DNA from 3 places in the Rhodovulum sp. BSW8 genome. Region 2 is predicted to be linked to each of the others. Evidence: riboswitches for the same ligand, from Rfam matches in the RefSeq annotation. Region 2 holds a riboswitch; each other region holds the start of a gene.
What was found. Region 2 has a riboswitch for thiamine pyrophosphate ahead of thiC (phosphomethylpyrimidine synthase ThiC). Riboswitches for the same ligand answer to the same signal wherever they lie in the genome.
Positions count from the first base shown of each region.

Region 1: linked by a shared signal. The riboswitch ahead of thiB (thiamine ABC transporter substrate binding subunit) and the one ahead of thiC (phosphomethylpyrimidine synthase ThiC) in region 2 are both predicted to bind thiamine pyrophosphate.
Region 3: linked by a shared signal. The riboswitch ahead of thiM (hydroxyethylthiazole kinase) and the one ahead of thiC (phosphomethylpyrimidine synthase ThiC) in region 2 are both predicted to bind thiamine pyrophosphate.

Region 1 covers NZ_QNVX01000032.1:36,324-45,870, forward strand. Annotated here, with positions in the region: gene mtaB (tRNA (N(6)-L-threonylcarbamoyladenosine(37)-C(2))-methylthiotransferase MtaB) at 1-551, shown strand, start outside; gene DSD19_RS14020 (hypothetical protein) at 671-961, shown strand; gene petA (ubiquinol-cytochrome c reductase iron-sulfur subunit) at 1,263-1,820, shown strand; gene DSD19_RS14030 (cytochrome b N-terminal domain-containing protein) at 1,833-3,170, shown strand; gene DSD19_RS14035 (cytochrome c1) at 3,189-3,974, shown strand; gene DSD19_RS14040 (ATP-binding cassette domain-containing protein) at 4,128-4,820, opposite strand; gene DSD19_RS14045 (thiamine/thiamine pyrophosphate ABC transporter permease ThiP) at 4,807-6,378, opposite strand; gene thiB (thiamine ABC transporter substrate binding subunit) at 6,354-7,352, opposite strand; TPP riboswitch at 7,393-7,494, opposite strand; gene aroC (chorismate synthase) at 7,630-8,730, shown strand; tRNA gene DSD19_RS14060 (tRNA-Val) at 9,172-9,247, opposite strand.
Region 2 covers NZ_QNVX01000007.1:100,319-109,865, reverse strand. Annotated here, with positions in the region: gene DSD19_RS06430 (AraC family transcriptional regulator) at 1-576, opposite strand, end outside; gene DSD19_RS06425 (aldo/keto reductase) at 759-1,781, shown strand; gene thiC (phosphomethylpyrimidine synthase ThiC) at 1,848-3,599, opposite strand; TPP riboswitch at 3,719-3,839, opposite strand; gene DSD19_RS06415 (arsenate reductase family protein) at 3,889-4,326, opposite strand; gene arsB (ACR3 family arsenite efflux transporter) at 4,323-5,378, opposite strand; gene DSD19_RS06405 (helix-turn-helix transcriptional regulator) at 5,470-5,820, shown strand; gene DSD19_RS06400 (glycerophosphodiester phosphodiesterase family protein) at 6,138-7,199, shown strand; gene DSD19_RS06395 (alkene reductase) at 7,267-8,370, opposite strand; gene DSD19_RS21405 (hypothetical protein) at 8,547-8,948, shown strand; gene DSD19_RS06390 (hypothetical protein) at 8,911-9,510, opposite strand; gene DSD19_RS21715 (DUF6538 domain-containing protein) at 9,529-9,547, opposite strand, start outside.
Region 3 covers NZ_QNVX01000005.1:285,156-294,702, reverse strand. Annotated here, with positions in the region: gene alaS (alanine--tRNA ligase) at 1-93, opposite strand, end outside; gene recA (recombinase RecA) at 248-1,318, opposite strand; gene DSD19_RS03635 (ATP-binding protein) at 1,519-3,840, opposite strand; gene DSD19_RS03630 (RsmB/NOP family class I SAM-dependent RNA methyltransferase) at 3,976-5,154, opposite strand; TPP riboswitch at 5,335-5,431, shown strand; gene thiM (hydroxyethylthiazole kinase) at 5,475-6,317, shown strand; gene thiE (thiamine phosphate synthase) at 6,314-6,928, shown strand; gene thiD (bifunctional hydroxymethylpyrimidine kinase/phosphomethylpyrimidine kinase) at 6,925-7,731, shown strand; gene DSD19_RS03610 (M1 family metallopeptidase) at 7,756-9,547, opposite strand, start outside.

The sequences.
Region 1 (9,547 bases), on a different contig from region 2:
CCCTGATGCGCGCCATTGCCGGGGAAGAGCGGCTGATGCCGCATCTTCACCTGTCGCTGCAGGCGGGCGACGACCTGATCCTCAAGCGGATGAAGCGGCGGCATTCGCGTGCCGACGCGATCCGGTTCTGCGAAGAGGCGCGGCGCCTGCGCCCCGACATGACCTTCGGCGCCGACATCATCGCGGGCTTTCCGACCGAAACCGATGCGATGTTCGAGAATTCGCTCCGGCTGGTCGAGGACTGCGACCTGACCTGGCTGCACGTCTTTCCCTATTCGCCCCGTCCCGGCACGCCCGCGGCGCGGATGCCTCAGGTCGAGGGCGCGGCGATCCGCGACCGGGCGGCGCGGCTCAGGGCCGCGGGCGACGCGCAGGTCGCGCGGCATCTGGCGGCCCAGATCGGGCTCTCTCACCGGATTCTGATGGAAAGCCCCCGCATGGGCCGGACCGAGCAGTTCACCGAGGTCGATTTCGCGTCGGACCGGCCCGAGAGCCGGATCGTGACCGCGACCATCGCCGGATGCTCTGAGACCCGGCTTCAGGTGGACTAGGGGCTTTTCCGCCCTCGCAAGACCGCGCGCGACGCTGCCCGGGACCGCCGACCGATATGTGAATGGACAGGTGCCCCTCGGCAGCCTATATTTTGGGCAGTCTTCCAGGAGTTTCGCCGATGCCCCTGCCTCTCGCCCCCATCGCGACCGTCGCCCTGCGCTACGGCCTGCGCTATGGCGCGGTCGCTCTGGCCGCCTATGCGCTGTCGAAAAGCCGGGACGGGCTGCGCCGCGACCAGCGCACCGAAGACGCCATGGACGAGCTGGGCGAGGGGCTGACCTTCCGCCGTGATCAAGAACAGGTGAACGGGGCCGCCCGGATGCGCCGTACTTTCCGCATGGGCACCGCCGGCCCGGGGGTCGAGATCGACGCCTCGGCGTTCGGTCGGCTGCGGGTCCGCCGGGTGTGACGCCGGGGCGGGACGGGGGCCTGAACAACAGCCCAAATAGCGCAATATAGTGTCTTGGCATGCGGTTGAACGTCTCAGAATCGGTCTAATAACCCGATTCCCTCTGGCTGGAATTGTCCCTGAGGGGTATACGGCGGTCGACCGGAATCCGTCTGAGCCTCCGCCGTCGCTGCGCGGCTATGTCCGCTGGACGCAATTTTCCTGCCGGGGCTAGGTAAGTCTGGTAAACGGCCGAGGAATCCCTTGGCCCGTTTTTTCGAATCGACCGGGGGCGACCCGGTCCTGGAAAGGAGAAATTCTCGTGTCGCACGCAGAAGATCACGACGGCACCCGCCGAGACTTCCTTTACTATGCCACGGCGGGCGCCGGTGCTGTGACCGCAGGTGCGGCCATCTGGCCGCTGATCAACCAGATGAACCCCTCCGCCGACGTGCAGGCGCTGAGTTCGATCCGGGTCGACGTGTCGTCGGTGTCCGAAGGCCAGCAGATTACTGTCAAGTTTCTCGGCAAGCCGGTGTTCATCCGCCTGCGCACTCCCGAAGATATCGAACTGGCGCGCTCGATTCCGCTGGGCGACCTGCGCGACAACAACTCGCGCAACCCCAACAAGCCGGGCGAGGCGACGGACCAGAACCGGACGATGGACGAAGAGGGCAAATGGCTGGTCATGATCGGCGTCTGCACCCATCTCGGCTGCGTTCCGATCGGCAACCAGTCCGGTGATTTCGGCGGGTGGTTCTGCCCCTGCCACGGCTCGCACTACGATTCCGCGGGCCGCATTCGCAAGGGCCCCGCGCCCGAGAACATGTACATCCCGGTTGCGTCCTTCGTGGACGAGACGACCATCCAACTCGGTTAAGGGAGCCCCCGAATGTCCGGTATTCCTCACGATCATTACGAACCGGGGTCGGCCCCCGAGAAATGGCTGGAACGGCGCCTGCCGGTCATCAGCCTGATCTACGACACCCTGATGATTCCCACGCCGAAGAACCTCAACTGGATGTGGATCTGGGGCGTGGTTCTGTTCTTCACGCTGGTGCTGCAGATCGTCACCGGCATCGTCCTGGCGATGCACTATGTGCCGAACACCGAGATGGCCTTCGCCTCGCTCGAGCACATCATGCGTAACGTGAACGGCGGCCACTTCCTGCGGTACCTGCACTCGAACGGCGCCTCGCTGTTCTTCGTTGCGGTCTACCTGCACATCTTCCGCGGCCTCTATTACGGGTCCTACAAGTCGCCCCGCGAGGTGACCTGGATCATCGGCATCCTGATCTACCTGGCGATGATGGCGACCGCGTTCATGGGCTACGTTCTGCCCTGGGGCCAGATGTCCTTCTGGGGCGCTACCGTGATCACCGGCCTCTTTGGCGCGATCCCGTGGATCGGTCACGACATCCAGCAATGGCTGCTGGGCGGACCGGCCGTCGGCAACGCGACGCTGAACCGGTTCTTCTCGCTGCACTACCTGATCCCCTTCGTGATCCTCGGGCTGTCGATCGTCCACGTCTGGGCGTTCCACACCACCGGCAACAACAACCCCACGGGTGTTGAGGTTCGCCGCGGGTCCAAGGAAGAAGCCGACAAGGACACGCTGCCCTTCTGGCCCTATTTCGTGATGAAGGATCTCTTCGCGCTGGGCGTCGTTCTGGTCGTGTTCTTCGCGATCGTGGGCTTCATGCCCAACTATCTGGGCCACCCCGACAACTACCTCGAGGCGAACCCGCTGCAGACGCCGACGCATATCGTGCCGGAATGGTACTTCCTGCCCTTCTACGCGATCCTTCGGGCCTTCACCGCCGACGTCTGGGTGGTGATGATCGTCGACTGGCTGACCTTCGGCGTCGTCAACGCCAAGTTCTTCGGTGTGATCGCGATGTTCGGCTCGATCATCGTGATGGCGCTGGTGCCCTGGCTCGACACCTCGAACGTGCGCTCGGGCCGCTACCGGCCGCAGTTCAAGCTGGCCTACGCGCTCTTCGTGGTCGACTTCGTGCTGCTGACCTGGGCGGGCGGGATGCCGGCCGAGGCGGTCTATGCCAACATCTCGCTCCTCGGGGCCGCCTACTGGTTCGCCTACTTCCTGGTGATCCTGCCGGTGCTGGGCGTGATCGAGAAGCCGCTGCCGCAGCCGGAAACCATCGAGGAAGACTTCAACGCCCACTACGGCGACGGCGCCGCGGCCGGCAAGGCCACGCCGGCCGAGTGACAGAAGGGATCGGATAAGATGTTCAAGAAACTGACGATCACCGCCCTGACCGCCCTGACGCTGGGGGCGGGTGGCGCCTGGGCCGCCGAGGGCGGCCATGTGAAGGACTACAAGTTTTCCTTCGAGGGACCTTTCGGCAAATACGATCAGGCTCAGCTGCAGCGCGGCCTGCAGATCTACACCCAGATCTGCTCGGTCTGCCACGGTCTGAAATACGTGCCCTTCCGGTCGCTCTCCGAGCCGGGCGGGCCGACGCTGAGCGACGATGCGATGCGCGCCTATGCGGCGAGCTACAGCATCTTCGATCCCGAGCTCGAGGATTACCGCGACGGCAAGCCGACGGATCACTTCCCCGAGGCGACCTATCCGGGCGCCCCGGACCTGAGCCTGATGGCGAAGGCCCGGGCGGGCTTCCACGGTCCGCTTGGCACCGGCCTGTCGCAGTTCTTCAACGGCATGGGCGGACCCGAATACATCACCTCCTACCTGCTCGCCTTCAGCGACGAGACCAAGGAAGAGGCGGGGACGCTTTATTACGAGAACTCGGTCTTCTCGACCGGCTGGAGCGCGATGCCGCCCCAGCTGTTCGGTGATGATGTGGAATATGCCGACGGGACCGAGGCGACCATGGAACAGGAGGCCAAGGACGTTGCGGCCTTCCTGATGTGGACGGCCGAACCGAAACTGATGGCGCGCAAGGAGGCGGGCGTGATCTCGGTCCTGTTCCTCGGCGTGCTGACCGTGCTGCTCTATCTGACGAACAAGCGTCTCTGGGCCCCCTACAAGCCCAAGAAGAACGTCTGATCGCCGGACCTCCGGTTGACGGAAACGCGCCCTTCGGGGCGCGTTTTTCGTTTGTACTCCGGTTTGCGCAACGGTTTGCGCATTGGGCCGCCGACCGTGCCCCGGACCGGGCGTGTCATGGGTATTTTCGCCAAGAAGAAGCGAAAGGCGCGATCAGCCCAGATAGGCGCGCAGCGCGGGCGGCGGGTCGGCCAGAAGCTTGGCCGTCGCCCGGGGCGCATGGGCGCGACCTTCCGCGACCAGGATCGTCTGATCGGCGATGGCGCGGGCATCGGCCGGGTCGTGGGTGACGAACAGGACGGTGGCGCCGGTCTCGCGCGCCAGTTCGGCCACGAGATCGAGCATCCCGGCCTTGAGCGCGGGGCCGAGCGCCGCGAAGGGCTCGTCCAGCAGCATCAGCGGCCGGTTGCGCAACAGCATCCGGGCCAGCGCCACCCGGCCGCGCTGGCCGCCCGACAGCGCCGCCGGTTTCCGGGGGCCGAGTCCGGCCAGCCCGACCCGGGCGAGCGCGGTTTCGACCGCGCGGGTCTGGTCCCGGTCGAGCCGAAGGCCGGGGCGAAGGCCGAGCCCGACATTCTGGGCGGCGGTCAGGTGAGGAAAGAGGTTGTTGTCCTGAAAGAGCACCGAGAGCGGCCTGTCGCCTGGCGCGAGCGGGCCAAGATCGGTGTCCATCCAGAGCACCCGGCCCCGGTCGGGTGCAAGAAAGCCCGCGATGGTGTCGAGGATGGTCGACTTGCCCGCGCCTGAGGGGCCCAGCAGCGCCACGATCTGCCCCGGCGCGACCGTCAGGTCCGCGGTGAGAGAGAACCCGCCTTGAAGGATCGCAAGGCGTTCAAGGCTCAGCATGGGCGCGTCCTCCGCGGTCGAAGATCCAGAAAAGCCCAAGGCTGAGGGCCAGCAGCAACAGGGCGGCGGCGGCCGCGCTGTCCATCCGGTAGGCCGCCATCAGCCCGTAAAGCTGCAGCGGCAGGGTGGCATGGCCCGGGTCGGAAAACAGCGCGATCACGCCCAGATCGCCCATCGAGAGCGCGGCCGACAGCCCCAGCGTGAACCCGATGGGTCGCCTGAGGCGCGGCAGCAGCATCAGCTTGAGCCGCGCGCGCCCGGCCATGCCGAGGCTGTCGGCAAGGCGGCCATGGTTGCGCTCGGCCTCGGCCACGGCGGGCACCAGGGCGCGCAGCGCGAAAGGCAGGCTCATCGCGGCATTGACGGTCGCGGTGACCGGCAGGGCAAGAATTCGCGGATCGGCCAGCGGGTAAAGCAGGATGAAAAGCCCGGTGCCCATCACCAGCGGCGAAGCGGCGATGGTGAGCGTGCCCGCGGCCTGCACCGCCCGGCCGCGAAGGCCCTTGAGCCGGTCGATGGCGATGGCCATCGGCAGGGCCAGCGCCAGTGTCAGCGCGGCCGAGCCAAGCGCCACGGCAAGCGAGCGCAGCGCGGCGGAATAGACCGAGGCGGGCAGGCTGGCCCATCCCGGCAGGCCGCGGAAGGCCACCATGACAAGCGGCAGGATCAGGAACAGCGTTGCCAGCGTCAGGCTGGCCCCGTCCTGCAGCCGGAGCCAGCGCCCGTTTGTGCCAAACTGCGGGATCGGGCGGCCGAGCCCCGGGCCGAAGGCGCCCGGCACGGCGATGGCGAAGGCCGCCAGCGCGGCCGCGACCGAGACCCCGACCTGGATCAGCGCCAGCCAGGCGGCGCGGCCGAGGTCGAAATCGAAGCGGAAGGCCTGATAGATCGCCAGCTCGACCGTCGTCGCGCGCGGCCCGCCGCCCAGCGTCAGGGCGACTGCGAAGCTGGTCAGACAGATCAGGAACACGACAAGGAAGGTGCCGGGCAACACCTCGCGCAGCATCGGGCGTTCGATATGGGCGAAGTGCGCGGCCGGGCCGAAGCCGAGCGCGGCCGCAAGCCGGAAGCGTTCGGCCGGAATGGCCAGCCAGCCCTGAAGCACCAGCCGTGTGGCGAGCGGCAGGTTGAAGAAGACATGGGCCAGCACTACGCCGCCCGGCCCGTAGATGTCGATGGGGCCAAGCCCAAGAGGCGCAAGGGCGGCCGACAGAAGGCCGTTGCGGCCGAACACGGCCAGAAGGCCCATCGCCGCGACGATCACGGGCAGGATGAAAGGTGCGCCGAGAAGGGTGATCAGAAGCCCCCTGCCGGGAAAGCGGCGCCGGGCCAGCGCCCGGGCCACGGGCACCGCCAGCAGGGTGCTGAGCGCGGCCGAGGCCAGCGCCTGCAAAAGCGTGAAGCGCACCGCCGCCAGATCGGCAGCGCCCAGCCGGGCGGCCCCTTCCGCCCGCCAGGCGACGGCCGCGATGGTGCCAAGCGCGAGCGCCAGCGTCACTGCGGCGGCGCCCAGCCCCAGCCCGGTCGCGATGCCTAGCGGCTGAGCGCGTCGCGCCATTCGGCCAGCGCCTCGTCCCGCACCTCGGCTGCCTCGTCCGCCGGGAAGATCAGCGCGGTTTCGGGCCGGATCAGCGTCTGGTAGCCCGCGGGCAGCCCGGCTTCGGGAGTGACCGCCGGATACATCCAGTTGGTCGTGGGGATCGCCGCCTGGAAGGGTTCTGTCAGCATGAAGTCGAGGAATTGCCGTGCCAGTTCCGGCTGGTCGGACGAGGCCACGATGCCCGCCACCTCGATCTGCAGGTAATGGCCCTCGTCGAAACGGGCGGCGGCCTTGGTATAGTCCTCTTCGGCGATCAGGTGATAGGCGGGCGAGGTGGTGTAGGACAGCACCATGTCGGCCTCGCCGTCGATGAACATGCCGTAGGATTCGGTCCAGCCCTTGGTCACGGTCAGGATATGCGGCGCAAGCCCCTCCCAGATCTCGGGCGCGCGGTCGCCATAGGCGGCCTTGACCCACAGCAGCAGCCCCAGACCGGGGGTCGAGCTGCGCGGGTCCTGGATCACGATCTTCAGATCCTCGGGCGCGGCGATCAGGTCCTCGAAACTGGCGGGCGGCTCGGGCAGGCGGGTCTTGTCGTAGACGAAGGCGAAATAGCCCCAGTCATAGGGCAGGAACAGCGGGTCCTCCCAGCCGACCGGCAGGTCTAGCACGGCGTCGTCGCGGCCATGCGGCGCGAACAGCCCGGTCTCGGCCGCGGCGGCGGTGAGGTTGGTATCGAGCCCCAGCACGACATCCGCGTCGGTCCGGTCGCCTTCCAGCCGCAGCCGCGCCAGCAGCGCCGCGCCATCGCCCGCAGGCACGAAGGTCAGATCGCAGCCGCATTGGGCTTCGAAGGCGGCTTCGACGATCGGACCGGGACCCCATTCGGTCACGAAGCTTTCATAGGTGTAGACGGTCAGCTCGGGCCGCTCGTCCGCCGCTGCGGGCAGGGCGGACGCGGCCAGCGCAGCGGCAAATACTGTGAAACGCATGGTCCTCCTCCAAAGATGGGGGCGGACGGGCAAGGGTGGAAATCTGTCCATGGGCCTTCCCTCCGCCGGTTCTAACCGGTTCAGGTTCAACGGGTTCGCGGGTCGCGCATCTCAGCCCCATGGGGCACCCCGAGGTGAGGGTCACGCTAGCGCCCCGCCGCGCGGTCCGCAAGCCAAACTCAGGTCCTGTCCCGCGCGCCCTGGGCAAACCCCTTGAGAGGCGGGCGCCCGGCGGCTATGCCCATAAGCCAAAGGAGATCGTCCCCATGAGCCAAGAATGAGCCTGAACACCTTCGGCCATCTGTTCCGCGTCACCACCTGGGGCGAAAGCCACGGGCCCGCGCTTGGCGCCACGGTCGATGGCTGCCCGCCCGGCATCGCGGTCGACGAGGCGATGCTGCAGCACTGGCTCGACCGCCGGAAGCCCGGGCAAAGCCGGTTCACCACCCAGCGGCAGGAACCCGATGCGGTCGAGATCCTGTCAGGCGTCTTCGAGGGGCAGACCACGGGCACGCCGGTGCAGCTGATGATCCGCAACACCGACCAGCGGTCGAAGGATTACGGCGACATCGCGCAGAAGTTCCGGCCCGGCCATGCCGATATCACCTACTGGCAGAAATACGGCATCCGCGATTATCGCGGCGGCGGCCGGTCCTCGGCGCGCGAGACCGCGGCGCGGGTGGCGGCGGGCGGCGTGGCGCGGGCCGCGCTGGCTTCGCTTGCGCCGGGCCTGAAGATCACCGGCTACATGGTGCAGATCGGTCCCCATGCCATCGACCGCGCGCGTTTCGATGCCGATCAGATCGAGCGCAACCCGTTCTGGGCGCCGGATGCGCAGGCGGCGTCGGACTGGGAAAGCTACCTTGACGGGCTCCGCAAGGCCGGCAATTCGGTCGGCGCGGTGGTCGAGATCGCGGCCTCGGGTGTGCCCGCGGGCCTAGGCGCGCCGATCTATGGCAAGCTCGACACCGATCTGGCGGCCGCGATGATGAGCATCAATGCCGTGAAGGCGGTCGAGATCGGCGAGGGCATGGCGGCCGCGGCCCTGACCGGGGTCGAGAATGCCGACGAGATGACCATGGGGCCCGACGGACCGGTCTATGCCTCGAACCATGCCGGTGGCATCCTCGGCGGGATCTCGACCGGGCAGGATGTGGTGGTGCGCTTCGCCGTCAAGCCGACCTCGTCGATCCTGACGCCCCGGCGCACGGTGACGGTTGCGGGCGAAGAGACCGAGATCGTCACCCGGGGACGCCACGACCCCTGCGTCGGCATCCGCGCGGTGCCGGTCGGCGAGGCGATGGCGGCCTGCGTTCTCTTGGACCATCTGCTGCTGCATCGCGGTCAGGTGGGCGGCAATCGGGGCCGGATCGGCTAGCGCGTCGGAGGCGGTTCGCCGCAGGTCGGGCAGGCCGACCGTGTTGCGAGAACCGCGTTCGCCCCTCGCCGATGGCGGCTGCGACATGCTCTGAAAGCGATTTGTCGGTGATCGCAGGACAGCCTGGCGGTTTCGAAGGCCGTCCGGTGCGAGCTCTGCAGCCGGAGGGCCGATGGGGGAGAGGCGTCGCGCAAGCATGTCGCCACGTCCGTCTTTCGTATCTTTGTCATTTGCGGGTCCCAGGTCCGGCCTGCGGCCGCCACCGACGGTCAGGTTCGGCACGGGGCACGCTCCGCTGCAAAGGGGGGGTGGGGCTATCGGAGATGGGGCGGCATTCTCTCGCTGGAAACGCCGCCGGAAATCCGCAAGGCGCCCCACGATTGATCCGTCGCGGAGCAATTTCCGGACTTAATTTTTAAATTCATATGATTAGGTTTCAGGTGGTGGGCCGAGAGGGAATTGAACCCCCGCTGTCGATGGGTGTAAACCATCCGCTCTACCCCTGAGCTATCGGCCCTCCGGGCGGAAGATGCCCTGGCGCATCATGTGCATGGTCCGTCATGGCGTCGGTCCACCACAGGGTGCGCCGCGCGGTCTAGCCGGTGATGCGCGATGGCGCAAGCCCGGGCGTGGTCCACGGCTGGGGCGGTTTCCCGGGCGGTGCCCGCGTTCGGGGGGCTTGGCGGCCGATCCTGACTGGTACGGGCGGTGGGGGGCAGCCCCATAATTTCATAAATAAAACAGGATTTTAAGCCATCCTCAACGCGCTTTATAGGGTCTTGCCGGACCTTGTCGTGGTTCGCACCCCCATGAAGAC
Region 2 (9,547 bases):
GATGGCGCGGCCGATCCGGGCCAGACGGCTGTCGGCCATCCCGATCTGCCGCAGCCGCGCGCCCTGAGGCCCGTTCAGCAACTGCCAGACGATTTCGCGCCGGATCATCGGCGCAAGCACAGGGATGTCCTGCGGCCGGGCGGCGACCGATAGAAGCCGGTCGAGCGGGTCGATCAGCGCCTCGCCTAGATCATGCACCTCGATGGCAGCACCAATTGGCGGATCGCCCGTCGGGCGCTGGCCCAGCATCAGTTCGGCCACCACGGCCGGGTCGATCTCCAGCGCCAGCGCCAGATAGGGGGTCTCGGGCGCCGCGCCGACGATCTCGGCCCGGATCGGCACGTCGAGCGAGGCGATCAGGCATTTGCCCGCATCGTAGCGGAACACCCGGTCGCCCAGACGGCTGATCTTGGCGCCCTGCAACACCGCGCAAAGCGAGGGCCGGTACACCCCGTGAAAGAGGCCCGACGGTCTTTCGGCATAAGACAGCCTCAGCCCCGGAACCGGGGGCTCGCGCCCATGCGCCTCCCACAACGAAACGAGCTTGGCCCTGAGGCCGGAAAGTCGGTTGGTCATACGCCCACTCTAGCCCGGTCGGCGGCGCTCTCCAAAGTCAATCGGCGGCGGGATGAGAGAATCGTGCAAGTTTGCGAGAGGATCGGCGTGGCGAGGGACCCGGCCCGGGCCCATTTCGGGACAGAGGCCGGAGCGGGCGCCCCTCGCCGCGCTCGGGCCCCCAGTCAGGAAAGGAAAGCAACATGCGCTATCGTCGTCTTGGCCCAAGCGGCCTTTTCGTGTCGGAACTCTGCCTCGGCACCATGACCTTCGGCGGCTCCGAAGGCATGTGGGGCCAGATCGGCCAGCTGGGCCAGGCCGAGGTGGACGGCCTCGTGGGCAGCGCGCTCGAGGCCGGGATCAACTTCATCGACACCGCCAATGTCTATGCGGGCGGCGAAAGCGAGCGGCTTCTGGGCCAGTCGCTGAAGAACCTCGCCGTGCCGCGCGAAGATGTGGTGATCGCGACCAAGGTTCTGGGCCCGATGGGCGCGGGCGTGAACGCGCGCGGCGCCTCGCGCTATCACATCATGGACCAGTGCAAGGCCAGCCTCGCGCGGTTGCAGCTTGATCACATCGACCTTTACCAGATCCACGGCTTCGATCCGGCGACGCCCATCGTCGAGACGCTGGAGGCGCTCGATACGCTCGTGCGGCAGGGTCATGTGCGCTATCTGGGCCTGTCGAACTGGGCCGCCTGGCAGATCGTCCGCGCGGTCGGCATCGCCGAGGCGCGGCGGCTGGCCCCGATCCTGTCGCTTCAGGCCTATTACACCCTGGCCGGGCGCGATCTGGAACGCGAGATCGTGCCGATGCTGAAGGAAACCGGCATCGGGCTGATGGTCTGGAGCCCGCTGGCGGGCGGGTTCCTGTCGGGCAAGTACGACCGCGAGGGCAAGGCCGCGGACGGGCGGCGCGCCAGCTTCGACTTCCCGCCCATCGACAAGGACCGCGCCCATGACGCCATCGAGGCGATGCGCGGCATGGCCGAGGCGCGCGGGTGCAGCGTGGCGCAGATCGCGCTGGCCTGGCTTCTGCATCAGGAGGTGGTGACCTCGGTCATCATCGGCGCCAAGCGCGCGGACCAGCTGACCGACAATATCGGCGCGACCAAGGTCGAGCTGAGCGCCGACGAGCTGGCCCGCCTCGATGCGGTGACCCGCCTTCCGGCCGAATATCCCGGCTGGATGCTGGAACGGCAGGGCGAATACCGCAGCCAGAGCTAGGCCCCCAAGGGGCAGCAGGCGGGGGCCGGCATGGTCCGGCCCCCGTCTTCGATACGTCCGCCGGCGCTATTCGGCAGGGGTCAGCCCGTTGGGGCAGGTTCCGGCCTCGGCTTCGGCCGCGTCGCGGATGTCCTGGCTGATCTTCATCGAACAGAATTTCGGTCCGCACATCGAACAGAACTGCGCCTCCTTGTGGGCGGCCTTGGGCATGGTCTCGTCATGGAAGGCGCGCGCCGTGTCCGGGTCGAGCCCCAGATTGAACTGATCCTCCCAGCGGAAGGCAAAGCGCGCCCGGCTGAGCGCATCGTCCCGCGCCTGCGCGCCCGGATGCCCCTTGGCCAGATCGGCGGCATGGGCGGCCAGCTTGTAGGTCACGACCCCGGTCTTGACGTCGTCGCGGTCGGGCAGGCCCAGATGCTCCTTGGGCGTGACGTAGCACAGCATCGCGGTGCCGAACCAACCGATCATCGCGGCGCCGATGGCCGAGGTGATATGGTCATAGCCCGGCGCGATGTCGGTCGTGAGCGGCCCGAGCGTGTAGAACGGCGCCTCGTGGCAATGCTTCAGCTGCTCGTCCATATTGGCCTTGATCTTGTGCATCGGCACATGGCCCGGCCCCTCGATCATCACCTGACAGTCCCTGGCCCAGGCGACCTGCGCCAGCTCGCCCAAGGTCCGCAGCTCGGCGAATTGCGCCTCGTCATTGGCATCGGCGATCGAGCCTGGCCTGAGCCCGTCGCCCAGACTGAACGAGACGTCATAGGCGCGGCAGATGTCGCAGATCTCCTCGAAACGCTCGTAGAGGAAGGACTCGCGGCCGTGATGCAGGCACCACTTGGCCATGATCGAGCCGCCCCGGCTGACGATGCCGGTCACGCGCCGGGCCGTCAGCCCGATCATCCCGCGTCTCAGCCCGGCATGGATGGTGAAGTAATCGACCCCCTGCTCGGCCTGCTCGATCAGCGTGTCGCGGTAGACCTCCCAGCTGAGATCCTCGGCCACGCCGCCGACCTTCTCCAGCGCCTGGTAAAGCGGCACGGTGCCGATGGGCACGGGCGCGTTCCGGAGGATCCAGTCGCGGATGTTGTGGATGTTGCGGCCGGTCGAGAGGTCCATCACCGTATTGGCGCCCCAGCGGATCGCCCAGACCATCTTCTCGACCTCTTTCTCCATCGAGGAGGTGATGGCCGAATTGCCGATATTGGCATTGACCTTCACCTTGAAGGCGCGGCCGATCACCATGGGTTCAAGTTCGGGATGGTTGATATTGGCCGGGATGATCGCCCGGCCCGCAGCGATCTCGGCGCGGACGAATTCGGGCGTCACCAGATCGGGGATCTCGGCGCCGAAGGGCTCGCCGTCGCGGGGCTGGGCCGCGCTGCGGCCCTCGTTCTCGCGGATCGCGGCGAATTCCATCTCGGGGGTGACGATCCCGGCCCTTGCATAGGCCAGCTGGGTGATCGCCCGCCCAGCCGTCGCCCGAAGCGGCTCGGGCCGCCGCGGAAAGGCCGGCACGAGCCGCGCGCCTTCGGCAAAGCCATTGTCGGCGGCGGTCACGTCGCGGGCCGGATAGGTCTCGGCCTCACCGCGGTCGCGCGCGAAGGGGATCCGCACCGGCGCAAGCCCTGCGGCGATGTCGATCCGCGCCCCGGGGTCGGTATAGGGGCCCGAGCTGTCATAGACCGTCACCGCCCCCTCGCCGGTCGCGATCCGGCGCAGCGGCACCCGGATCGGGTGGATCTCGCCGCACAGGTAAAGCTTTTCCGAGGCGGGCAGCGGCCCCAGCGTGATCTGCGGAACGGTGTCGGGTCTGTTCATCTTCGTCTCCTCAGTTGACCTGACGAGACCCAGACGGATGATGAGGCAGAAAGCGGGGCCGTTGGCCCGAACGACCTTGACGGTCCGGGGGGCCTTGCGGCCCGGGGGGCGGGATCTTGCGGCATGCCCCTCGGTCTTCCTACGCCAGTCTCAACTGGGTCAGGTTCGAAGGGTCGCGTCACCGGGGTTTCCCCCTGTCAGCCTCTCAGTCCCCTTAGCGGGACTCCCCTGACGTGGGACGAGGTATCGCAAAGCCGGGCGAGTCTGTCAAACCCGGGCCGCCGAAGGGTCAGACCGCGTCGCCGGGCGGCGCCACGCGCGCGCCCGAGGCCGTCAGGATCATCTGCCCGTCCTCCTTGTAAAGCGGCCCGGGCGGCAACCGGTCGAGCAGATCGAGCACCGTCTCGGACGGACGGCAGAGCCGCACGCCCCTGGGGCTGGCCACGATGGGCCGGTTGACCAGAACCGGATGCGCGATCATCGCGTCCAGCAAGGCGTCGTCCGGCACGTCCTCACCCAATAGCCCAAGCTCGGCCGCGGGCGATTTGGTCCGGCGCAGCGCCGCGCGCGGTGTCAGACCGGCGGCCGCGAACAGCGCCAGCAGCTGCGGCCGGGTCCAGCCCTCGGCCAGATAGTCGATGACAACCGGCTCGGTCCCCGACCGGCGGATGATCCCGAGCACATTGCGCGAGGTGCCGCAGTCGGGATTGTGGTGAATGACGATCATGCGAGGTCTCCGGCAAAGCGCGCCCGGGTCCGGTTCGCGAAGGCCACCAGCGACAGCATCACCGGCACCTCGACCAGCACGCCGACGACCGTCGCCATCGCCGCCCCGGAATTGAGCCCGAAGAGGCTGATCGCCACCGCGACCGCCAGTTCGAAGAAGTTCGAGGTGCCGATCATCGCGCAGGGCGCGGCGATCCGGTGCGGCACCTTCAGCGCCCAGGCCGCCCCGTAGGCCAGCGCGAAGATCCCGTAGCTCTGGATCAGGATCGGCACCGCGATCAGCGCGATGGCGCCGGGCTGGGTCAGGATGCGGTCGCTTTGCATCCCGAAGAGGATCGCCACGGTCGCGATCAGCCCGACCGTCGAGACCGGCTTGACGCGGGCGGAAAAGCCCGCGATGGCGGCCGGGCTGCCCAGCAGGCGCCGGGTCAGCAGCCCCGCGGCCAGCGGGATCACGACATAAAGCAGCGTGGCCAGCAGCAGCGTTTCCCAGGGCACGGCGATCTCGGACACGCCCATCAGAAAGGCCACGATGGGCGCGAAGGCCACCACCATGATCAGGTCGTTCACCGAGACCTGAACCAGCGTGTAGGTGGAATCGCCCCGGGTCAGCTGCGACCAGACGAAGACCATCGCCGTGCAGGGCGCGGCCCCCAGCAGGATCAGCCCGGCAGTGTATTGCGCCGCATCTGCGGGGGCGATCCAGGGGGCGAAGACATGCTCGAAGAACAGCACCGCCAGCGCCGCCATGGTGAAGGGCTTGACCAGCCAGTTGATCGTCAGCGTGATGAACAGCCCCCGGGGCGCCCGCGCCACGTCCCGCACCGCGCCCAGATCGACCCCAACCATCATCGGATAGACCATGGCCCAGATCAGCACCGCCACCACGAGGTTGATCGAGGCGACCTCGGCCGCAGCGATGCCCTGCACCAGCCCCGGCGCAACCAGGCCCAGCACCAGCCCGACACAGATGGCGGCAGCGACCCAAAGCGTCAGATAGCGTTCGAACCGGCCAAGGGGTCCGGGCTCGGCGGAGGAGGGCGCGGCGGTCATGTCAGCCTCATTTCGTAAATTCTCGAATTATCGTTTCATAGCCGCGCGGCCGGGTCTGGTCAAGCATCGTCATTTCGAGTAGGACCGAAATATGGATCAGATAACCGCCAAGGACGCCTTCGCTGCCCTTGCCCATGAGACCCGCCTGTCGGTCTTTCGCCTGCTGGTCAGGCAGGGTCCCGGAGGCCTGCCCGCGCTGGAAATCGCCCGCCGCCTGGGCGCCCCGCCCTCGACCCTGTCGAGCCATCTGGCCAGCCTCAAGCGCGCCGGGCTGCTGAACGCCGAACGCCGCCACCGCCAGATCCTCTATGCCGCGAACCTCGCCGCAGTGAACGACATCGTGCGCTTTCTGCTGGAGGACTGCTGCGGCGGCGACCCGGCCGCCTGTGCCGGCATCGGCGGCGTGATCCTGCCCGCCCGGGCCACTCCCTCGGACGCGTGACGCGACCCCTGAACGGGGGCGCCCCAGCCGCCGGATTGGTCCCATCACAGCCGTGACAAGAGCGGCCATTGGCCCGATCTCCGCCAGGTTGCGGCGGCGATTCGCTGGGAAAATCAGCGGCTTGCCTCTTCCTTTGTCATCGCCGCCCGGCGGCCGACAGGCTGCACCGGCTTTTCGAAACGTCTGGCGGGCTTTGCCACCGGCATTCACGCGCCTGTCGCGCAGACGTCATCGAACCGTCTCATGTCCTGCCTATCGACCGTCGCATGGCCTTTTTTTGGCCATACTTCCACCACGGGACTGACAGGATTTTTCTCATGAAACGCACTCTTGGGGCGATTGCCCTGGGCCTGATCTCGATGGCGCCCGCCCATGCCGCCACCCTTTACAACACGCTCAGCGGCGAAGCCCCGCTGATCATCGCCCACCGCGGCGCCAGCGGTTATCTGCCCGAGCACACGCTGGGCGGCTACGAACTGGCGTTGCAGATGGGCGCCGACGTGATCGAGCCCGATCTGCAGACGACCGCAGATGGCGAGCTGGTCGCGATGCACGATTCGACGCTGAACCGCACCACCAACATCGAGGCGCTGTTCGCGCCCCGCAACGGCGGTTACCGGGTGTCGGATTTCACGCTGGCCGAGATCAAGACCCTTACCGTCGAGCCCACTGGCGCCACCGCCTCGACCAGCTATGACGGCTTCACCCCCTCGATGGCCGCCCCCTACAAGGTGCCGACCTTCCAGGAAGTCATGGATCTGGTCAGCGCCTACAACGCCACGACCGGCAAGGAAATCGGGATCTATCCCGAGGCCAAGACCCCCAACAGCCTGGCGATGAACCAGCAGATCCTTCAGGAAATGAAGGCCAACGGCTTCGACGGGTCGGTGCAGAACACCTTCATCCAGACCTTCAGCCATGAGGGCGCGCGCCAGCTGGCCGATCTGCAGGTCGAGATGGGCATGGACAACGCCATCGCGGCCCTGGGCTATGCTCGGCAGCTGGGCGACGGCTTCGGTGTCTATGACGCGACCACCGGCACCACCACTTCGCTGGAAGACCTCGCGACCTTCGCCGACGGTCTGGGGCTGAGCCTCAGCGGCGCGCTCAGCGCCGACTTCATCGCCGCCGCCCATGCGCTGGGCCTGACCGTCCATGGCTGGACCTTCCGTCCGACCTCGGACGAGGCCGCCTGGGACATGTTCCTGCCCTGGATCGAAGCCGGGATGGACGGGTTCTTCACCGATTACAGCCTGCGGGGCGTCGAGGTGCTGGACCGCTACGAGGCCGCGGAAGTGCCGGTTCCGGCGACCCTGCCGCTCATGCTGGCGGGCCTGGGCGGGCTCGCGATGCTGCGCCGCCGCCGCGCCGCGGCCTGAGCGACCCTTTGCGAACCGACGCGGGGCGCCTCTTGCGGGGCGCCCCGGCAGGCCCGGCCGGGCCCCCTCAGGCGGTTTCGGCCGGAGCGAGCGTGGGATAGTCGGTCAGGCCATGGGCCCCGCCGCCATACATCGTGTTCCGGTCGGGCTCTGCCAGAACGGCATCGCGCCGCAGACGCTCGACCAGATCGGGGTTCGAGATGAAGGGCCGCCCGAACGCCACCATGTCGGCCGCCCCGCTTTCGACCGCCGCCAGCGCCGAGGCCCGGTCATAGCCGTTATTGGCGATATAGGGGCCGTCGAACAGCGCCCGCAATTCCGGGATGCCGCGCCCCTCGGGCCAGTCGCGCGGGCCGCCGGTCTGGCCCTCGACCATGTGCAGGAAGGCCAGGCCAAAGCGGTTCAGGCCCGAAATCGCCTGCGAGAACAGCGCGAACGGGTCGCTGTCAGCGATGCCGTTGGCGTTCGAGAACGGGCTCAGCCGCAGCCCGGTCCGGCCCGCGCCGATCTCGTCCGCGACCGCCTCGACCACCTCGAACAGGAACCGGCAGCGGTTCTCGATCGAGCCGCCATAGGCATCGGTCCGATGATTGGTGCCGTCGCGCAGGAACTGGTCGATCAGATAGCCGTTGGCGCCGTGGATCTCGACCCCGTCAAACCCCGCCGCCATCGCATTCGCGGCGGCCTTGCGGTAGTCGCCAAGAACGCGGGCGATCTCGTCCGTCTCCAGCGCGCGCGGTGCCGAGACCGGAGCAAAGCCCTCGGCGGTAAAGGTCTTGACCTCCTCGGCCGGGATCGCCGAGGGCGCAACCGGGGCCTGACCGCCCGGCAGAAGCGAGACATGCGATACCCGCCCGACATGCCAGAGCTGGATCGCGATGCGCCCGCCCGCCGCATGCACGGCATCGGTCACCTTGCGCCAGCGTTCGACCTGCAGGTCCGAATAGATGCCGGGCGTGTCGAGATAGCCCTGCCCCTCGGGCGAGATCTGCGCGCCTTCGGTCACGATCAGCCCGGCGCCGGCGCGCTGGGTGTAATAGGTGACATGCAGGTCGGTTGGGGCCAGCGTGTCATGTTCGGCGCGGTTTCGGGTCAGCGGCGCCATCACGACGCGGTTCGCCAGCGCGATGTCGCCCGCGGCGAAGGGGGTGAAGAGCTTGGGCTCGGTCATGGAAAACGTCCTTTGGCATGCGAAAGCTGCAAGGCGCACCTAGGCATCCCCGGCCACCAGGCAAGAGGCTGCGGCGGGAACACCCCTCTGCGCGGTGACGCACAACCCGGGCCTCAGGCCAATGCCATGGCCTCGTCATTGCCCGGACGGTCGGCGACCCGCGCCGGTCGAGAACGTTGACCGCGAACGCCTCGATCCCGGCCGCGCAATCGTTCCGCAGCACCGCCCGCACCGCGCCAATAGTCCTCGGCGCGTTCGCGCCGGCAACCGGGCTGCGGAAGGGAATCGTCCTGGACAACGGACGAGACGGCACCGGCAAAGCGATGCCCGACCGGTCTGAGCGCACCGGCAGCCGGTCTCCTGGACGGTATGGTTCTGCAGGACCACTATCGAGACCCGGTCATGGCCATTCGCTGCGCGATGTCGCAGCTTCGCGCCTGACCATGACCTGTCGGCGGCGCATCTTCCCGACGTGCTGCAGCCGCGCATTCGGCGGCATCAGAAAGGCTGACGAGATCGTCGAGGAAGTCGAAGAAACCCTCAAGGAGCATGAGGACGGCAAACCCGTCTATCCTTGAGGGAAAGACCGGAGAAAGGCAGTGTCAGCCCGAGGCGCTTCTTCTCGTTGATAGTGCGGACGATCCTGCAGAAGGCGCCGATGTCCTTGTTTGCGGCGTTCGTTGAATACTGCCCGGCCTCGACGCGCTCCCAGAGGGCCTGGCGCCAGTCGAGCCTGTCGTCCTGGGTGATCTGGGAGAGTGGGAGGTCGCCGATATGCTCGATAAAGCTGGCAACCGGTTTCTTTCTGCCGTTCCGCCAGATCCGCATCTGATTGGCGTTCTTTCCATGAGCCACGTCGGCCGCGAGCGTCCAGTAGAGTTCCAGAGCGCGGCTGACGGTGATGGAGGGACGCTCGACGGCGCCGAGCAAGGCGCGAGCCTCGATCATGTCCGGCTGACCGCGGCGATTGCTGATCGCATCGACTCGCTCCAGACGCTCTGTCAGCGGCAGGGAGGCGACGCGCTCGACCGGTATGTACCTGAAACCCTTCTGCTTTGCGAGGTTTCGTGCCGCATCGAACCGCGCTTCGGCGTCGGAGGTATCCCCGGCCAGCCTGGCTTCCCATGCACCAATCTGCATGTCCCAGATGCGGCTGGCCTATTGTTTCGCTTCGGCG
Region 3 (9,547 bases), on a different contig from region 2:
GCGGGGAACGAGCGGCGAGCTGTCGACCACCTGGTGGCCGTTCCGTTCGAAATAGCTCAGGAATGTCGAGCGGATCTCGTTCAGGCTGGGCATCGGTCTGAGACCTTTCGGGGGAGTTTTCCGGTTTGTCGTCCGATGTATCGCCGCGGGCAGGGCCTGTCCATGGGTCAGACGCGCAAGCCCCGTCCTGAAAGCGGAACACCCGCCCAGTGGGGCGGGTGTCCGAAGCCTGGGTCTGGCGGGCGCGTCAGTCCTCGATCATCTCGTCGTTGTCGTCGCCGCTCATGTGAAAGTCGAGCCCGTGGGCGGCGCGGATCTTGTCCTCGATCTGCATCGCGACCTCGGTATTCTCGCGCAGGAAGTTCTTGGCGTTCTCGCGCCCCTGCCCGATCCGTTCGTCGCCATAGGAATACCAGGAGCCCGACTTCTCGACCACGCCGGCCTTGACGCCGAGATCGAGCAATTCGCCGGTCTTCGAGATGCCTTCGCCATACATGATGTCGAATTCGACCTGCTTGAAGGGCGGCGCGACCTTGTTCTTGACGACCTTGACGCGGGTGGCGTTGCCCACCACCTCGTCGCGGTCCTTGATCGACCCGATCCGGCGAATGTCGAGCCGGACCGAGGAATAGAATTTCAGCGCGTTGCCGCCCGTCGTGGTCTCGGGGCTGCCGAACAACACGCCGATCTTCATCCGGATCTGGTTGATGAAGATCACCATGCATTTCGAGCGGCTGATGGACCCGGTCAGCTTGCGCATCGCCTGACTCATCAGCCGCGCATGTACGCCAAGATTGGAATCGCCCATGTCGCCTTCCAGCTCGGCCTTGGGCGTCAGCGCGGCGACCGAGTCGACCACCACCATGCTGACCGCGCCCGAGCGCACCAGCGTATCGACGATCTCAAGCGCCTGTTCGCCGGTATCGGGCTGGCTGATCAGAAGCTCGTCGAGATTGACGCCCAGCTTCTTGGCGTAGATCGGGTCGAGCGCATGTTCGGCATCGACGAAGGCACAGACGCCGCCCTTCTTCTGTTCCTCGGCCACGCAATGCAGCGTCAGCGTGGTCTTGCCCGAGCTTTCGGGGCCGTAGATCTCGATGATGCGGCCCTTGGGCAGCCCGCCGATCCCCAGCGCGATGTCGAGACCGAGCGAGCCGGTCGAGGTCGCCTCGATCTCCTGCACGGGGTTGTCCGCCCCGAGCCGCATGATCGAGCCCTTGCCGAACTGCCGTTCGATCTGTGCCAGCGCCGAGTCGAGCGCCTTCTGTTTGTCCGAAGCTTTCTTGTCTGCCATGTCCAGGAGGTTCGCCGTCGCCATGTTCGGTTCCTTATTCCACACCCGGAAGCGGGCGGCAATGACTGCTCTTGTTCGCTTCTTGTTCTCATTCATATGAGATCAAAAAGCGAACATTGCAAGTCAAATTGTTCCCATTCTCAGGATCGACCGAAACAGTTAAGGAAGTGTTCACGCCCGCCGAGATCGCGCGGCCGGGCCCTGAAGCCAGGCGCGCCGGGCGGTCACGAGACCTCTTCGGGCAGCCGTCCCTCTTCTTCGTCGGGGTGGCCTTCTCGCGCGCGGGCCGCGGCGCGCAGCTGGCGCTGGACGGTGGCGGTCAGATCGGCCAGCGAGAAGGGTTTCGGCAGATAGACCGAATTCGGGATCCGCGCCTTGATCTCGCCGAAGCTGTCCTCGGCATAACCCGAGACGAAGATCACCCGCGTGCCCGGACGGTCGGCCAGGGCCTTGCTGACCCAGCCCGGCCCGTCGAGACCCGGCATCACCACGTCACTGACGAAGACATCGACCTTGAGATCGGGATCGGAGAGCTTTTCAAGGGCCTCCTCGCCGCTTTCGGCCTCCAGCACGGTATGGCCGCGCATCCGCATCGCGCGGGCCGCGAAGGAGCGCACGGGCGCCTCGTCCTCCACCAGCAGAACCACCGCCGATCCGGGCTGGTCCTCGACCGTGCCCTGCTCGCGCCGGGGCGCGGCCGGGCCGATTTCGCCGGCATAGGCGGGCAGGTAGACCGAAAAGCAGCTGCCCTGCCCGACCGTGCTGTCGACAAAGACAAAGCCGCCGGTCTGCTTGACGATGCCATAGACGGTCGACAGCCCCAGCCCCGTGCCCTCGCCGGGGCGCTTGGTCGTATAGAAGGGCTCGAAGATCTTGGTCAGCCGGTCGGGCGGAATGCCATGCCCCTCGTCGCGGACGCGGATCATCGCATAGGGGCCGGGCGGCACCACGGCGCGGTCGCGCTGCAACTCGGTGCTCAGCTGCACCGCCTCGGTTTCCAGCCGGATCTCGCCGCCCTCGGGCATCGCGTCGCGGGCATTGACCACGAGGTTCATCACCACCTGTTCCAGCTGGCGCTTGTCGGCGCGGATCGGCGGCAGCGCCTCGGCATGGCGCATCCTCAGGCGCACCTTCTCGCCCACCAGCCGGTCCAGCAGATGGGCCAGTTCGCCCATCGTGTCGCGCAGGTCCATCACCTCGGGGCTGAGCGTCTGCTTGCGCGAGAAGGCCAGAAGCTGGCCCACGAGGCTCGCCGCGCGGTTGGCGTTCTGGTGGATCTGCACCAGATCGCCGTAATCGGGATCGCCCGCGTCATGGCGCAGCATCAGCAGGTCGCAATGTCCCGAAATCGCGGTCAGCAGGTTGTTGAAGTCATGCGCCACCCCGCCCGCCAGCTGGCCGATCGCCTGCATCTTCTGACTTTGGGTGAATTGCGCCTCCAGCGTCTTCATCTCGGTCACGTCATGCAGCACCGCGACCAGACCGCCGCCGCCCATCCGCGCCAGCGCCACCTGCACGAAAAGCTCGCGGTCATCGCGGGCCACACGCAGCACTTCGGCGGTGTTGGGGGCGCGACCCTGGGCGGCATCGGCCAGCCAGTCGCCGACCGACCGTCCCAGCCCTTCGAGTCGGTCGCAGAGGTTCAACGCCTCGCCGGCATAGGCGCCCAGCAGCTTGTTCGCCCGGGCATTCGACAGCCGCACCGTGCCGTCGATGTCGAGCTGCAGGAGAGCGACCGGCAGCGCGTCCAGGAACCCTTCGGGCGCCTCCGCGGCCCGCGCCCCGGCCGCCTCGGGCAGGATATAGAATTCGCGCCCGCCATCGGCCATGCGCAGCTGCACCAGGCGGCGGCGGCTCGGCCCCTCGGGGGTTTCGACCATCACCTCTTCGGTCTCGTCCGATGCGCCGCCCAGCAAGGCCGCCACGCTGTCGGGACTTTGCCCGATCAGCGCGCGGGCCGCGGCGTTGATGACCGCGAGACGCCCGACCGGATCGAGCCGGACCATCGGCAGCGCGATTTCCGGCCCGTCGGCGGCACAGGACTCGAGCCGCCAGAGAAACAGCCCCGACCCGGCGCGTTCGACGGCGATCCGAAGCGGCCCGGAGGCCAACGTACGTTGGGCCGAGGCCGGAAGGCCCCGGGCGGCGGCCGAGATCAGGTCGGCGACGGCGTGACCCGGATCGGCAAAGAACGCCTGCAGGGCGTCCGCGACCGGCTGGCCGCGCACCGCCGCGACACGGCGCAGCGCCTCGGGGCTTGCGATCAGCACGCAACCTTCGGAATCGGTGACCAGTGTCGCGCCCGGCGCACTGGCGCAGAGCCGCCGCAACCGGTCCGAGGGGATGTCCGACACCGGCCGCCCGAAGAGGCGCAGCAGCACGGCCAGGCAGGCCAGCGTGCTGCCCGCCGTCAGCAAGGGCGCGAAAAGCCCGGGCCAGGGCGATGTCCAGGCCGCCGCAACCAGCAGAACCCCAAGCGCCAAAGCGACCCAGGCGCGGTCGGCATGGGCCGCCGCGGATCGCCGGACAGTCACCAGAACGGGCACGAAACGCAACAATGAGGCCTCCCGGAAAGAGCGTCTTGCCCACTCTTTCTCCACAGCTATTAATCGAAGGTTAATGCGACCCGCCCGAGATGACCCGGCGGCACGGGATCGCCGGATAACGCAGCGTAACCCTTGTCAGCCATCGCCCCGCCGCAGCACCGCCGCATAGAATCCGTCGCCGCCATCAAGCGGGGTCAGGCGCCGCTCGGCGACCTCGGTCCAGCCCGGCGTATTGGCAAGAAACCGCGCGACCTGCGCGTCGTTCTCGGCCGACAGGAGCGAGCAGGTGGCATAACCAAGATGCCCGCCCGGCGCGACCAGTGCTGCGGCCCGGTCGAGAATGCCCGCCTGCAGCGCGGTCAGCCGGGCCAGATCGTCGGGGGTCGTGCGCCATTTGGCCTCGGGGCTTCGCCGCCAGGCGCCACTGCCCGAACAGGGCACGTCGCAGAGCACCAGGTCGAAGGGCGCTGCCTCGTCGAGATCCGCGCCGTCAAGGCAGGTCACCGCGATTCCCGCCCGGGCGGCCCGGTCGGGCAGATCGCGCATCCTTTGCGGGGCCGCGTCATGGGCGTAATGCCGGGCCGTCCCGCGCGCGGCCATGGCCAGCGTCTTGCCGCCGCCGCCCGCGCAAAGGTCGAGCACCCGCGCGCCAGCATCCAGCGGCATCAGATCGGCCACCGCCTGCGAAGCCGCATCCTGCAGTTCGACCACGCCGTCGGCAAAGGCGCGCGACTGCTGGACGCGCCGCGCCCCGGCCGTCACCTCAAGCGCGGTGGGCGAAAGCGCATGCGGCCGGGTCTCGATCCCCTCCCCCGCCAACTGAGCCGCCGCCTCGTCCCGGCCGCTGCGGCGCAGATTGACCCGCAGGAAGACCGGCGCGCGGTGCCGCAGCAGGTCCATCACCGGGCGGAAGGCCGGGCCGAGGCTGTCGCGAAGCATCTCTTCCAGCGCCTCGGGACAGTCGCAGGCGACCGCCTCGGGCAGATCCGCCAGGCCGGGCATGGGCGCGCGTTCGGCCTCGGACAGCGGCGCCGGGGCGTGGCCCTCGCCGGTGAAGACCGTCCCGGGGTCCGTGCCCTCGGCGCGCAGGGCGCCCAGCATCATGCCGCGCCCCGTCGCCGCGCCGCCCAGCGCGGCGAAGGATCGGGCGCAGCGGATCGCATCGAAGACATGGTCGCGGATCGCGGCCCGGTCCTTCGAGCCGGCAAAGCGGTTCTGCCGCGCCCAGGTGGTCAGCAGCTTCTCGGCCGGAGCGCCCTCGCGCCAGGCATCGAGCAGCTCGGCCGCCGCCGCGATCCGCGCCGCGGGCGTCACGCGCGGCCCAGCCCGGCCCGTTCGCGGCCCGCCGCAACATCATGCTCTGTCATCGCCCGCCATCCCTTCATCCGATCCGCCCCCGTGGGGGGTGCCCGTCTTCTGGCAGCCGCGTCCCCCGCGTGCAAGCGCGGCCCTCACCCGGGGCCTTTTCATCCGCGCCCGGACGTGGTTTGGTGGATCCCGTGACAGGGGCGTCCGGATCTGCCCGGGCTGAGAAGCACCCTTAGAACCTGAACCAGATCATGCTGGCGGAGGAAGTCGCGTGCCGGGCCCGAAAGCGGGCCGATGCGGCCGTCCGATGCCAGGGGAGGACAGCCATGCCCAGCGCGACAGAGACCCCGACCGGCGCCCCGAGCCAAACCGCAAGCCCCACGCCCGGCGCCCATCTTGCCGCGATGCGCGACCGCGCGCCTCTGGTGCAATGCATCACCAATTTCGTCGCCATGAACACCGCCGCGAATGTGCTGCTGGCGGCGGGTGCCTCGCCCGCGATGTTGCACGCGGCCGAGGAAACCCGTGAATTCACGCCGCTGGCGCAGGCGCTCTCGATCAATATCGGCACCCCCTCGCCGCATTGGGCCGCCGGCATGAAGGCCGCGGCCGGGGCGGCGCGGGCGGCGGGGCTGCCCTGGGTGCTCGACCCGGTGGCGGTTGGCGCAACCTCGTACCGTCAGGCGCTTTGCGGCGATCTTCTCGCGCTGGAGCCCGCAGTCATCCGGGGCAATGCGTCCGAAATCCTTGCGCTGGCCGGGGCCGCCACGCGCGGCAAGGGCGCGGACAGCGCCGACCCGGTCGAGGCGGCCGAGGCGGCGGCGCGGGCCCTCGCCCAGCGCAGCTGGGCGGTGGTCGCGGTCACCGGGCCGGTCGATTACGTGACCGACGGCACCCGCGCCTGGCGCGTTTCCAATGGCGACCCGATGATGCCGAAGGTCACCGCGCTGGGCTGTTCGCTGACCGCGCTGGTCGCGGCCTTCGTGGCGGTCGAGGGCGCCGATCGCGCCGAGGCGACGGTCGCGGCGCTGGCCTGTTTCGGGCTGGCAGGCGAAATCGCGGCCAGGGGTGCATCCGGTCCCGGCAGCTTTGCGGTCGCGCTGCTCGACGCGCTGCACGCCATGACGCCCGAGGCGCTGGACCTCGGCGCACGGGTCGAGCCCTCATGAACCGCAAGACGCTCGCCGTCTATTTCGTCACCCCCGACGGCGCCACGCCGGATCTGGTGATGGCGGCGGTCCGGGGCGGCGCCAGCATGGTGCAGTTGCGCGACAAGCAGGCCAGCGACAGCGATCTGATCGCGCTCGCCCGGCAGCTGAAACCGGATCTGACCCGGCGCGGCGTGCCGCTGATCGTCAACGACCGGCTGGCGGTCGTGCTGGCCTCAGGGGCCGACGGGCTCCATGTGGGGCAGTCCGACGGCGCCCCAAGCGCGCTGCGCAAGGCCCTGGGACCGGGGCGGCTGCTTGGCCTGTCGGTCGAGACCCTGGCTCAGCTCGACGCCATCCCCCCGGATGCGGTCGATTACCTGGGCGTCGGCCCGGTCCATGCGACCGCGACCAAGCCCGATCACGCGGCCCCGCTGGGCGTCGAGGGGCTCGGGCGGATCGTGACCAGGACCACCCTGCCCTGCGTCGCGATCGGCGGGCTCGGGGTCGCGGACGCGGCCGGTGTCAAGGCGGCGGGCGCCGATGGCATGGCCGTGGTGTCGGCGATTTCCGCCGCGCCCGATCCGGCGGCGGCGGCACGCGCCCTGGCCGAAGCCTGGAGAAGCGCATGATCCCCAATATCCTGTCGATTGCCGGGTCCGACCCCTCGGGCGGGGCCGGGATTCAGGCCGATCTGAAGGCCATCGGCGCCAATGGCGGCTATGGCATGGCCGCGATCACGGCCCTGACCGTCCAGAACACCCAGGGGGTGCGCGGGGCAGAGCTGGTGGCGCCCGCCCTGGTCGCCGACCAGATCCGCGCGATCCGCGAGGATATCCGCATCGACGCGGTCAAGATCGGCATGCTGGGCTCGGCCGCCATCGTCGAGGCGGTGGCCGGGGCGCTGGCCGGGCTCGACGCGCCGGTGGTGCTGGACCCGGTGATGGTGGCCAAGGGCGGCGACCGGCTGCTGGCCGAAGAGGCCGTGGCCGCGCTTTCGGCCTATCTGATGCCGATGGCCGCCGCGATCACGCCGAACCTGCCCGAGGCGGCCGACCTTCTGGGCCGTCCCGAGGCGCAAGACCGCTTTGGGATGGAGGCCCAGGCCGAGGCGCTTCTGGCGCTGGGGCCGCGCGCCGTTCTGTTGAAGGGCGGCCATCTGTCCGGCTCGGACAGCCCCGATCTGCTGCTGGACCCGACCGGGCGGGTCTGGTTCGAGGGGCCGAGGATCGACAGCCCCAACACCCATGGCACCGGCTGCACCCTCTCGTCGGCGCTGGCGACCTGGCTTGCCCGGACGGGCGAGATGCGCCCTGCGGCCGAAGCGGCGCGCGCCTATACCCGCGCCGCTATTATGGGCGCGGCGGCGCTGTCGGTCGGGCACGGTCATGGGCCGACCGACCATTTCTTTGCGCTGAGGAACCTCCCGGTCTGACGGACCCCCTTGGGGCGGGGCCGGTCAGTCGAAGCGGCGGCTCAGCGGCGTGGCGCCGGTCGGCCAGTCGCCCGCCACCACAGCGGCCCCGCCCGCAAAGGCCGCATAGCTTTGGCCTGCCTGATAGCGGAGCGCGCCCAGCTCGGAGGCCAGATCCTCGATCCGGTCGGCCGAAAGAAACCCGATGAGCCGCCCGCCCGGGTCGCGCTCGACCCAGGCGCGCGCACGGCCGGCATCCATGCTCCAGGGCGCGGGCGCGGACAGATGCGCCATCCGCCAGGCCGCCACCTCGGCCCCCGAGCCGACCACGATCAGCGCGGGCGCGGTCTCGGCCGCCGCCGCATCGACCAGCCGCGCCGGGCGCCGCAAGAGCCGCGCGCCCAACGCCTCGGCCGCTGCCGTCTCGCCGCCAAGCGCCAGCAGTACCGGTTCGGGTCCGGCGAAGAGATCGCCCAGCATCGGCGGCACCTCGCCCGGGGCCAGCGCGCGGGCCAGATCGAAATCGGGATCGACCGAAACCGCCCGCGCCGGAGCCCGAAGCCGCAGCGTGGCCTCGCCCCGCCCGGCATCGAGCGCAACCAGATGGCGTTCGGTCCCCGCCCCCGTCTCGACCACCACGGGCACCGACAGCCGGTAGGCGGGCAAGGACTGGCCCAGCACCAGATGCAGGGCCGTACCCTCGGGCTCGGCCGCCTCGAGCCGCAGCGCGGGCAGGCCGCTGCGGGTCAGCCACTGGTCGAAGAACCCGCCCAGATCGCGCCCGGACACGGCCTCGAAAGCGGCGCGAAGGTCGTGCCAGGCCGCGACCCGGTCGTGATGGTCGGCATAGAAACGGCGCAGGCCCGCGCGCCAGTCCTCGGGACCGAGCTCGGCCTTGAGCATATGAAACAGAAGGGCGGCCTTGCCGTAACCGACCGCCTGCCGGTCGCCATGGGCGGCCGCGCGGAACTCGGTCAGCGGCCGGTCCTCACCGGCGGGCAGCGCCGCGAGATCGCGCAGCCAGCCCAGCCGCATCGCGCGCGCGACCTCGGGGCCCGCATCCTCGGCCAGCGCATGGTCGGCCATGTAGGTCGTCAGCCCCTCGCACCAGTTGCCGCGCCGGTAATCGACGGCCACCGCATTGCCCCACCAGGAATGCAGCACCTCATGGGCCAGCGACCGCCCGCGCATATAGCCATGGCCCAGGATCGACTGGCTGACATAGGTCAGACCGGGCATCCCCAGCCCGACCGGGATCGGCGCCGAGACCACCGAGAAGCCGGGATAGGGATAGGGGCCGATCTCGGCCGAGAAGCGGTCGATATAGCCCGCGACGGCCTCGGTATAGGCGGGCGAATAGGCGGCATCGCGGGGCTCGAAATAGGTGCGCAGCCGCAGCTCGCCATGCATCGCCTCGCCGACGGTATAGCGCCCGGCAAAGACCCCCATGTCGGCCGCGCGACCGGTGAACACGAACTGGGCGCTCCGCCCCTCGGCGCCGACCGCCTCGGCGCCGAGCGTGCCGGTCGCGGCCGGGCGCCAGCCCGCAGGCACCTCGAGGTTCAGCTCGAACCTGGCGCGGGGCGCTGAATCGACCGGCAGCCAGCCCGAGCCCAGAAGATAGCTTGCCGTCTCTCCGCGCGCGACCTCGCCGATACCGGCCGACAGCGGGGGCAGCGTCCCGGTCAGCCGCACCGTCACCGGCCGTCCCATATGCCGCGCCGCCCGCAAGACGCCCGAACCTGGTACCGGCGTCGCATCGCCGCCGATCCGAAGCGTCTCGATGGTCAGCCAGTCCTGCCGGGGCAGCGTCACGTCTCCCTGCGGCGCGGGCAGC